DNA from 2 places in the Paenibacillus sp. FSL R10-2788 genome. Region 2 is predicted to be linked to the other one. Evidence: riboswitches for the same ligand, from Rfam matches in the RefSeq annotation. Region 2 holds a riboswitch; the other holds the start of a gene.
The links. A riboswitch is a leader RNA that binds a small molecule or an ion and turns the genes downstream of it on or off. The one in region 2 is predicted to bind cyclic di-AMP.

Region 1 (5,164 bases), 5.8 Mb from region 2:
ATCTGATGGAGTTTCAGATTGCTCAAGAATATACGGGGCAGCAGCGGCATCTCTGTTATCTTGTTCCACAGTGGAAAGAAGTCCTTGATTTCAATACTTATGCCAGAGGGCAAACTACGCTTGTGAAACATATTGTGGACGGATCGGTGTGGGGAAATAAGTATAATGGTGTGGCTGCTGTAACTAATGTTGGAGATGACATGAACTGGACGGGGCATGGGTTAGCTCAAGCTAATCTGTATGGATATGGAAGATTAATTTGGAATCCGGAGCTGACGGCAAAAGAAATAGCTGAGGAATGGATTCGGCTTACCTTTGGCACTGATGAAGGTCTAGTGGCTGCTATTCGCGGGATGTTGATGGACTCATGGAGGATTTACGAATCTTACACAGCTCCATTAGGTGTGGGTTGGATGGTTAATCCGGATCATCATTATGGGCCGAATGTGGATGGGTATGAATACGCCAAGTGGGGAACGTACCATTATGCGGATCATAAGGGCATTGGTGTGGATCGTTCAGTCAAATCGGGAACGGGTTATAGCGGACAGTATATGGGGCTTAATGCATCAAATTATGAGAATCTAGCGTCTTGTCCGGAAGAGCTGTTGCTGTTCTTTCATCATGTTCCATACACGTATGTTCTGCAATCGGGGCAAACTATTATTCAGCATATCTACGATACTCATTTTGAGGGGGCTGAGCAGGCTGCACGGCTTCTAGCGACATGGGAATCACTTGAAGGCAGCGTGGATAGTGGATGGTATATGCAAGTGAAGCAACGTCTTGAAGAGCAAGCAGAGCATGCGCAGGAATGGAGAGATCGGATCAATACGTATTTTTACCGCAAGAGCGGAATTGAGGATCTTAAAGGCAGAAAGATTTATTAGATTTCGAATCGAGGGATGATGATAGTGAGCCTCACGATTAGAGCGATTTTGGAAGATTTAATGGGAACTGTGGAACAGGTAGAAGGGACTGTGGATATTCTGAACCCAGGGGAACCGGAAACTGAAGTCACAGGGATTATTACGGCCTTCTCTGCCACACAAAATGTTGTGGAGCAAGCAATAGCGTTAGGAGCCAATTTGCTGATCACGCATGAAGGTGTATTTTATAGCCATCATGCGGCGAGCGAGTGGTTAGAAGGTGATCCGGTTTATCATGCGAAAAAAAGTCTGATCGAACATTCCCAAATTGCTATTTTTCGTTATCATGATTATTGGCATCGGCAAAAGCCGGATGGAATTATGGTGGGTTTGCTGCGAGAACTAGATTGGTCCGCATACGTGGAAGAGCAGCAAGCAGCTGCTACGATTCTCAATATTCCTGCTATGACTGTACTGGAAGCTGCTCAATATATTAAAAGTAAGCTAGGGATCTCTTATGTACGCGCTGCCGGTGACCTGTCTCTGTCCTGCAAACGCGTAGGGATATTAGTAGGTTACAGAGGAGGCGGGACGATGGCTATTCCGCATTTTAATGATCACAATCTTGATTTAATTATTGCTGGAGAGGGACCAGAGTGGGAGACTCCGGAATATGTGCGGGATGCAGGGCACCAAGGCAGATCTAAAGCGCTCATCATGTTAGGGCATGCGGAGAGTGAAGCGCCGGGGATGAAATATTTAGCTGAAATCTTAGCAGACAAATATCCCATGCTTCCTAGCCGGTTCATTGCTGAACAACCCATCTATCAGATGGTTTAATCTGGGGAAATAAAGAGTACGGAATAAATAAACATATTATGGAGAAAATGAAGGGAAACAGGTCACTGAGAAAGGAGTGTTTCAATGGAAATTCCTTTGGAGGCTGATGAAGTATTAAGTCGGATCAAAAAGCTGCAAAGCGACGGAAGCTCGATCAGTAAAAAACAAGTAAAGCAGAGCGATCCTGAGCTTATGAGAAGTGCGCTGTTCTTTTTTCCAAGCTGGGAGCATGCATTGAAAAACGCCGATCTTTTGTAGCCATAGTATTGTAAGAGGAAGCTAAGTGGACAGGGGAATATCTCTGATTCTGCTTAGCTTTTTTCATATCTCCAGTGAAAAGGATGGCCTTTATATAGAAAGTACTGGTGTTTTAACCTCCGTTTGGCTTGGTTCAGAGCCATTTTCTTAAATAAAACGAGTAAACAAGAGCAAAAGAAAGAGAAAATGAAGAGTATGCTCAATATGAAATGAAAAGCATTGCTTTCAACATTATTTTGACCAGAGCCCTCCTTTACAAGCAAACCTTACAAGAGTATGATTCATCTCAGAACTGACAATTATCTTAAATTTACAATTACATAAGCAATCCGCTTAATTTCCGTTTCTGGAAAGCGGGGGAACCAACAACTGGCAGCCGATGTGAGAGTCGGCACTGGTTATGGGGTGAATCCTGTTCCGGGTGCATAATATGCATCCCTGCAGGTAGGGCAACTCTCACTGCCCGAATCCGACAGCTAACCTCGTAAGCGTATGGAGAGAGGATGAATGGCGTGTTTAGTGATGAATAGCCACAGAGAATCCCTCTGTGGTTTTTTGCTGCGTTTTTAAGCAGATATAGACGTAGAATTTATTATGAAAGAGGTGTTACCTTTGCCTATCGCTAAACTGAACGGAACTTCGCTCTATTATGAAATCAATGGAACTGGCACTCCGGTTGTGTTTATCCATGGACATGGATTAACACACAGTATGTTCAAACCACAGCTGGAGTATTTTTCCGATAAATATAAAGTGATTTTGTGCGATTTACGGGGGAATGGTAAGTCTGGTAAACTGCTGGAGGCCCCACATGAGATTATTGAGACGCAATGTCTGGATCTGATTATGCTGTTGAATGACCTAGGTATCCGTGAAGCAGTTTTTGTAGGAATCGCCTATGGTGGCTTAGTCGTTCAGCATATTGCCAAACAATATCCTGAGCGTGTAAAAGCAATTGTGGTCGCAGACAGCTTCTGTAGGACTCACGGATCAACAATTGTAGGGAAAATACAAACTATGGCAGCATATTGCAGTTTGCTAATGTATTATCTCCCAAGCGAGCTGGTGTTGCCTTCGATTCGGATGATGTACCGAGAGCGCTGGAGTCTGGCCTACAATGAGATTAGAAGAGGGTTGCTGGACAAACGTCCCCGGGAGCTATATCGGCAAAGACTGGCTACAAGCCATGTTGATTACACCAGATGCTTAAAGGCTTTTAAACGTCCTGCTTTATGTATTGTAGGGGACTTTAATGAATTTGGAGTGAATTGTATGAAGGAAATGGTGTCCCAGCTGCCACATGCGCAGTTGGCGATTATTCCGAACGCATTAGATCCAAGTAATCTGTGCCAGCCGGAGCAATTCAATGCGATTCTTCAACGTTTCTTGGAGAAGCAGCAGGGCAGTCAGCAGATTAGCTGATCTATAGGGAGACCTTTACAAGCGAAGCGTTTAAGTGGAAAAGGGCGTCCCATAGCCAGGGAGCATGAGCTGGCTATGGGACGTCTTTCTGGGTAGAACTTTAGGGAAATTCTCCCTAAAGTGAAGGTGATTATGGCTTCTAGCACGTGAATTAGGGAAATTCTACCTAAAGTGATAGAGAGCATGGCTCCTAGAACGTGGATTAGTTATGATGAACGAAAGGCAGCCCCTGTTTCGCACACCGTAGGTTAAAATGGAAGTTAAAAGGACAACCATTACAGAGCTACATGCGAAAGGAGCTGTTACTATGAAGAATACCATAAAATACGTCGGTTTGGATGTGTCTAAAGAAAAAATTGCGGTGGCGATTGCAGATGAGGGTCGGGAACCCGCACGATATTATGGAGCCATCCCCCATACCCCAGATGCAGTGGCTCGAATGATTCGGAAACTCAAAGGTTCAGGGATTACACTGGAGGTCTGCTATGAAGCCGGGCCTACGGGGTACGACTTATACCGCTGGTTGACGAAGATGGGAATTTCCTGTGTGGTAATTGCACCTTCGCGTATGCCACAGCGTCCCGGAGATGCCATAAAAACCGACCGACGGGATGCAGAAAAACTGGCTCAGTTACACCGGGCTGGAGAATTGACTGCGATCTATGTGCCAACGCCAGAACTCGAAGCTTTACGAGATCTCATTCGTGCACGAGAAGATGCTAGGCAAGACCTACATCGGGCTCGGCAACGGCTCATTCATTTTCTATTGCGCCACCAAATTCACAAGCCAGAGGGTATGAAAAAACGCTGGACCAAAAGGTACCGGGAATGGCTCTCTATGCTGAAGTTTAATAATGTAGCTCAAGAACGGGTATTTACCGAATCCCTGCAACAGCTCCGGGAAGTGGAGGAGCGAATCAAGCGACTTGAAGCCGCAATGCGAGAAGAAGCACAGATCTGCCCTTACGCACCTGTCATTCAAGCGTTGCAAGGCCTGAGGGGAATCGCCCTGCTGACAGCTATGACTTTAGTTGTCGAGATTGGAAATTTCGAACGTTTTCGTTCACCGGCTCAGCTCATGAGTTACCTGGGACTCGTGCCACGGGAATATTCCTCGGGAGCAAGTACCAAAAGAGGGAGTCTTACAAAAGTCGGAAATTCCGGAGTGCGGCGCGCACTGGTGGAGTCCGCATGGAGTTACCGTCACCGCCCTGCCGTCAAGGGAGATTTAGCAGTGCGTCTTGAGGGCCAGAGTATTCATGTCCATGAAACGTCGTGGAAAGCCCAAGAACGGTTACACAGCAAGTATTTAAAATTAGTCAGACGCGGGAAACACCGAAATTTAACCATGGCAGCAGTGGGTCGTGAGTTAATTGGATTTATCTGGTCGATTGCGGTAGAGGCAGAACGAAAAATGGCGTAGGTGAAACGAAAAAAAATAAAAACATACCCAAAAGATTTGAATCCTTGGGGCATGGAGACAAAGAGAAAGGTTCGAGGAGAATCCGTGAATTCCCTGTGCACAGGATCCCTGATCTAACGTGCGAAATTAGTTTACGGAAGCTCCTTCGACGTAGGCATAATATGTGGTAACCAACCCACGGATAGCAGATTGCCAGCCGACGACTCGCATTTTGTCTCTGTGCCCAAGGGATTGAAAACCCTCTAGTTAAAGGGGAAAACAGGGGAATTGACTAATTCGTTCATAGCAGGGAAAACTTCCCTAAAATGAAGGGGATTATGGCTCCTAGAACGTGGATTAGGGAAAACCTCCC
Region 2 (5,164 bases):
ATTTACGGAAGAGGAACTGCGTGAGGAGATCACCAAGCTAGAGGGCTGGAAGCTGGAAGATAACGTTATGGTACGAAAATATATGTTCAGCCAATATATGAAGGGCATTGCGTTTGTTGATGAAGTAGCCACGATTTCAGAAGCCTTCGATCATCATCCACATATTACGATTGATTATAAAACAGTTACACTGCGACTTGAATCTAATGAAGAAGATGGGATTACGGCTCTAGATCTTCGAGAGGCGCATCAATTTAATGAAGCCTTTGAAAAAAATCACTAGTTTAGCCGAAATCATAAAATAAACGCCCGTGCAGAGATAGTCACCTATCTCATACACGGGCGTTTTTAGTTGCTTGGGTGGGTTACTTTTTCTCTGAGAGCCAGAGTGCGACGTTGGCGATCTCTTCAGGCGCTAGATTCTCCTTAAAGGAAGGCATTTGGCCACGTCCTTTAGTGACGATGCTATAGATTTCCTCAGCGTCATGCTGGCCACCTTCATTCTGAAGACTTGGTCCAACTCCACCTTGAAGCTGATCGCCGTGACAGGTGATACAGCTGGCTTTCACGGTTGCTTCTGCCTTTGCTGCGTCCAGTTGAACTACCGGCATCGTGGGCTTATTTTCTTCCGCTACCTCTTCTTTACCCGGAAGTGTAAACATGAGTACTACCGCAAAGGCACAGGCGGCAAAAAACAAACCGCTCATGATCCATTTCTGCATCCCAATTCGTCCCTTCTATGTAAGCTGCTCCCTACATTATAGCTTATGGTGAAGCGTTATCATAGGGTTTGTGACAAAAAAATGAACGAGAATACAATCATTCTCATGAAATATATGGTATTTAATATCATTTGTCATAGACCATGCAATAAAAAGGTTTGTCTCCTGTAGGTGTGCGGCGTTCATACGTATCTGTAATCGTAAATCCACATTTTTGATAAGTTCGAATGGCGCGTTGGTTCCAGGTCAGGACTTCTAGATCTATCTCACGATCAGGATAACGATTCAAGGCTGTCTGGACGATTGCATCTACGAATAGTTTGCCTAAACCATGGCCGCATAGATCGGGGCGCATCCCAACTCCTAAACGAACGACTCCTTCCATCGGGAACAACTGTGCGAATCCGCACAAAACCTCTTGTTCATTTAATATGGAGATATATTGTTCCTCCCGGAGCTGCGGATCACCAAACTCGATGCCAAGAGCCTGCATCTGCTCCCACGGCATCCAGCCATAAATATTATATGGAGGCGTATAGCTCCACTTACAAATAGCTTCTCCGTGAATTGCCTCCATAGGAACTACATGAAAAGTTACCGAGGGATTTATCATAAAGTCAACGATCTCCTTTCACGAGGACATTGCTATATTACTAATTATATACAAAATGGGGGAGGTTCGACTCAGAAACTTTATATGAGAGGAATGTTTTACAAATTATGAGAGGGGTAAATAAGTAATAAGACAAAAAAACAAGCTCTCCTCCAAGAGTTACCTTGGAAAAGAGCCTATGTACGTTACTTATTGAACATCATCATTGTCTTCCGATTCAGCAGCAACCGATTGGTAAGCGTCTGTGCTCATAATGCGCTTAGCACCAACGTAGCGTTTCACGTAGTAGCTATCACTCAGAGAGCTAATCGTAACACCGCGTGAGGTAGAAGCGTGTGCGAACTTACCTTCACCGACATAAATGCCGACATGGGAGACACCTTTGCCACTTGTATTGAAGAATACAAGATCTCCGGCTCTTATATCATCACGGGAGATTGCTGTGCCCATTTGATATTGGGAACCTGATTGGTGTGGAAGGTTAATGCCAATCTTATCAAACACATACATTGTAAATCCGGAGCAATCAAATCCGTTAGTGGATATACCGCCGGATACGTATTTAGTACCGATGGCCTTGTCAATCACTTTATCCATTTTGGAATCTGCGAAAGCGCTTCCTGCTCCGATGGTGAGGATGATGGAAAAGCTTAGTACTGCTGCTGCTAACTTCTTCTTCAAAAGTGTATACCCCTTCCAAATGCCTACGAGGTTAGCTTAAGGGTTCGGTTGAAGGTCCCCTATGACCCCTCTATATAATGGAGGTCAATTCACCCAAAGTTGGTTCCCCCGTTTTCCTAATAGTTAGGAAACTCGGCTCATACTGTTGATTAGGATTAGCTTGTAATCAATACATGACAAAACCTTTGTAAATAACAACTTAATGATTACAAAAATGTTACTAAAATCTCACTGCGCTAATTGTAACAAACAGAAAGCCGCTTGGCAATCGTTTTTAACATATTAATGCAGAAAAATTGGCATTTTTACGGTAGAAAGGCATATGTAAGCGTTAATAATGACCTAATTTTTAATATAATTGCAATTTTTATCAAATAAACGTGTTTCAATCGGGCTCTAATAGTGTAAAAATATATTATGGAAAAAGAAAAACCCGAATTTGATTACGGGCATAATCAGATTCAGGTTCATATAGTTGTAATTATGAGGTTATAGTTGTGAGGAAGGTTTCAATCGAAGGCTACAGCTTGATAAGCTGAAGTACTCATTACTCTTTTAGCGCCAACATAACGATTGGCCCAGTAGGCCTGACTGAGTGAAGTGATGGTCACTCCACGCGAAGAGGACGATTGTGCGAATTTTCCGTTTCCAACATAAATGCCGACATGGGATACTCCATTGCCAAGTGTGTTAAAGAACACTAGATCACCAGAACGCAGATTGCTTTTGGATACAGCAGTTCCAACGCTATATTGAGCTTTTGATGTACGAGGTAAAGTAAGACCCACATTCTTAAATACATATTTTGTAAATCCAGAGCAATCAAATCCGGCAGTGCTTGTACCTCCGGTTTTATAGGCAACTCCAATAGTCTTTGAGATTACAGTGTCCATCTTAGAGTCAGCAAAGGCGCTTCCTCCACCAATAGATAATGCCATTACAAGTCCTAGCGCCGCAGCGACGCATTTTTTTCTTAAATTATGTCTTTTCAAAAGATGTACTCCTTCCAAGGCCTGCGAGGTTAGCTTAAGGGTTCGGTAGAAGATTCCCTATGATCCCTGTAAAGCGAGATCAATTCACCCAAAATATGGTTCCCCCACTTCCCGGTGCAAAGGAATTAGGCGTGTTAAGCACCAAGAGAATGACGTTTCGACAGTTACACTTACGATAAATACATTTAGTTATGTAGGAATCGTTTCAATTGATTACAAAATTGTTACTAATAGCACAGGACTTATTGTAACAGAGCTTTTACGATTTTGCAAATACTCTTAAGTTATCCGTAATGAGAAAAAGTCCCAGCTCCTGAATACAGGAATTGGGACCTTTTTATTATGTCAAATAAGGTTAATTTATTGTGGAAATGCTTTGTTACGCCATAGATGATATTGTGCAGAAATTCCCCACATTTTTAAGAGCGTAGAAGGTAGTGGTGAGATTTGCCGTATTATAAGTGCCGGCAGGCCGGGACAGAACAGACCCGTCAGTCCGCACACTAGCAATAAGAGCAAGCCTCCCGCACCAAGTACAATGGAAACACCTATAGCAGGAATCAGTGACCGCAAGCAGATGAACAGTGAGGAGAACATTCCTGTACCGCCGGTGTAACCAAACTGCATATATAGAAGAAACAGGCGCACGATAAAAATATATATAAGCCATGCCAATACGTATGGTACTAAATGAAGTAACAAAGTGTAGTTAAACAAAGAGGATAAGAACAGCCCGTACATTTTGGGAGCAAGCCAGTAAAGCGGCAGCAGGGTCATCACCCATTCGATTAGGCTAAAGACTAAGACAGGTAGTCCATAGATCTTCATGCCGGGGAAAAAGAACAGCCCGCGCTCGCCATTTCGCTCCTGGTGCAGCTCATGCAGCAATCCTGCCCTTATGAAAGGAGAAAGCAGAAGTCGTAAGACAACAAGTCCTAGAAGCATCCATAACCAAGTGCGTATCGCAGGGTCAGTATTCAAGCTGAACTGTCCCTCGATATAATACAACAGTCTGCCCATACCGCTGCCGCCAGCGTCTTTATCTGGATAGCGCAGTAGAATTGGAATAATAGCAGATCGGATGAAACCATACATAAAGTAGCCCCAGAGCAGTCGGTAGATGAAGAGCAGAATTAAAATATAAAATTGCTCCTTCATGCTTTGCCAGCCGCGGGTTATCGATGTTCTCACAATCATTCACCTCACCAGACAAGAGTTCCGAGCACGGTTTCAAGTAGTTTAGTTACACTTAACGTCCAGCGAGAGAGCGTCTTGGGCTCTATTTCCGCCAGCCTAAAGTTGTTTAAATGTTTGCTCTCCAATAAGATGGATTGCTCAGGGTCAATCTCAGCAGAGAGAAGAGGCTTATCGCTTAACAATTGAAACGTAGTCTCTGCTCCATCACCGTTCCAGACCCGCTGCACCGAAGAGCTGTCGGCGAATGTGAATTTCACGGGAACATCAACGTAATGGCTCCCTTTGTTTGAAATCTTCACTAATGATTCGTAGCTTTGAGCATCGCCGCTGTTATTTTTTTTAAAAGTAATCGTATCTACTGAGAAGTCAGGCGCACCATCACCATAAATATAGTCATCGAAATAGGCCTGCCATGATTTTTTGGTTACCTTCTCAACGACTTTCTGAAAATCTGACGTAGCGGGATGCTGGAAACGGAACTTACGAGCGTAGGAGGACATGATGTTGTTCATTGCTTTGGTACCTACCTGGCGTTCGATATCTTTAAGTACAAGCTTGCCGCGGATATAAACATTTCGGCTATAGGAATCAGCCCCTGCATATTTCCACGTTTCCAGATTTAACGGCTCAGGTATAGTCACCAGGCTGGCCTGTAAAGGCAAATTAGACTTGATACCGTATTCTTGTTCCATAAGTCTGTCTTCGGCATAGGAAGTAAAGCTTTCATCCAGCCAGGCCTCCTCGAATTCATTGCTGGCTACCATACCGTAGAAGTATTGATGGCCGATCTCATGAATGACGGTTCTTTCAAGTGAGGTATCTGGAGAAGAATCTGCGGCCCCAAAGGCTGTAATAAGGGTAGGATATTCCATTCCTCCCGCGCCGTTTCCCTCCTTAGGTGGGACGATAATAGACAGCGTAGAGTAGGGATAAGGGCCATACCATTTGCTGAAGTAGGT

Region 1: linked by a shared signal. The riboswitch ahead of NSQ50_RS26350 (alpha/beta fold hydrolase) and the one ahead of NSQ50_RS00545 (C40 family peptidase) in region 2 are both predicted to bind cyclic di-AMP.

Annotation. Positions count from the first base shown of each region.
Region 1 covers NZ_JBBOQA010000001.1:5,936,892-5,942,055, reverse strand. The annotation lists gene NSQ50_RS26365 (alpha-glucuronidase family glycosyl hydrolase) at 1-890, shown strand, start outside; gene NSQ50_RS26360 (Nif3-like dinuclear metal center hexameric protein) at 915-1,709, shown strand; gene NSQ50_RS26355 (hypothetical protein) at 1,794-1,967, shown strand; cyclic di-AMP (ydaO/yuaA leader) riboswitch at 2,288-2,474, shown strand; gene NSQ50_RS26350 (alpha/beta fold hydrolase) at 2,580-3,389, shown strand; gene NSQ50_RS26345 (IS110 family transposase) at 3,697-4,812, shown strand.
Region 2 covers NZ_JBBOQA010000001.1:111,752-116,915, forward strand. The annotation lists gene NSQ50_RS00525 (4a-hydroxytetrahydrobiopterin dehydratase) at 1-283, shown strand, start outside; gene NSQ50_RS00530 (c-type cytochrome) at 366-722, opposite strand; gene NSQ50_RS00535 (GNAT family N-acetyltransferase) at 850-1,335, opposite strand; gene NSQ50_RS00540 (C40 family peptidase) at 1,525-2,016, opposite strand; cyclic di-AMP (ydaO/yuaA leader) riboswitch at 2,022-2,164, opposite strand; gene NSQ50_RS00545 (C40 family peptidase) at 2,526-2,954, opposite strand; cyclic di-AMP (ydaO/yuaA leader) riboswitch at 3,012-3,150, opposite strand; gene NSQ50_RS00550 (hypothetical protein) at 3,369-4,199, opposite strand; gene NSQ50_RS00555 (M1 family metallopeptidase) at 4,211-5,164, opposite strand, start outside.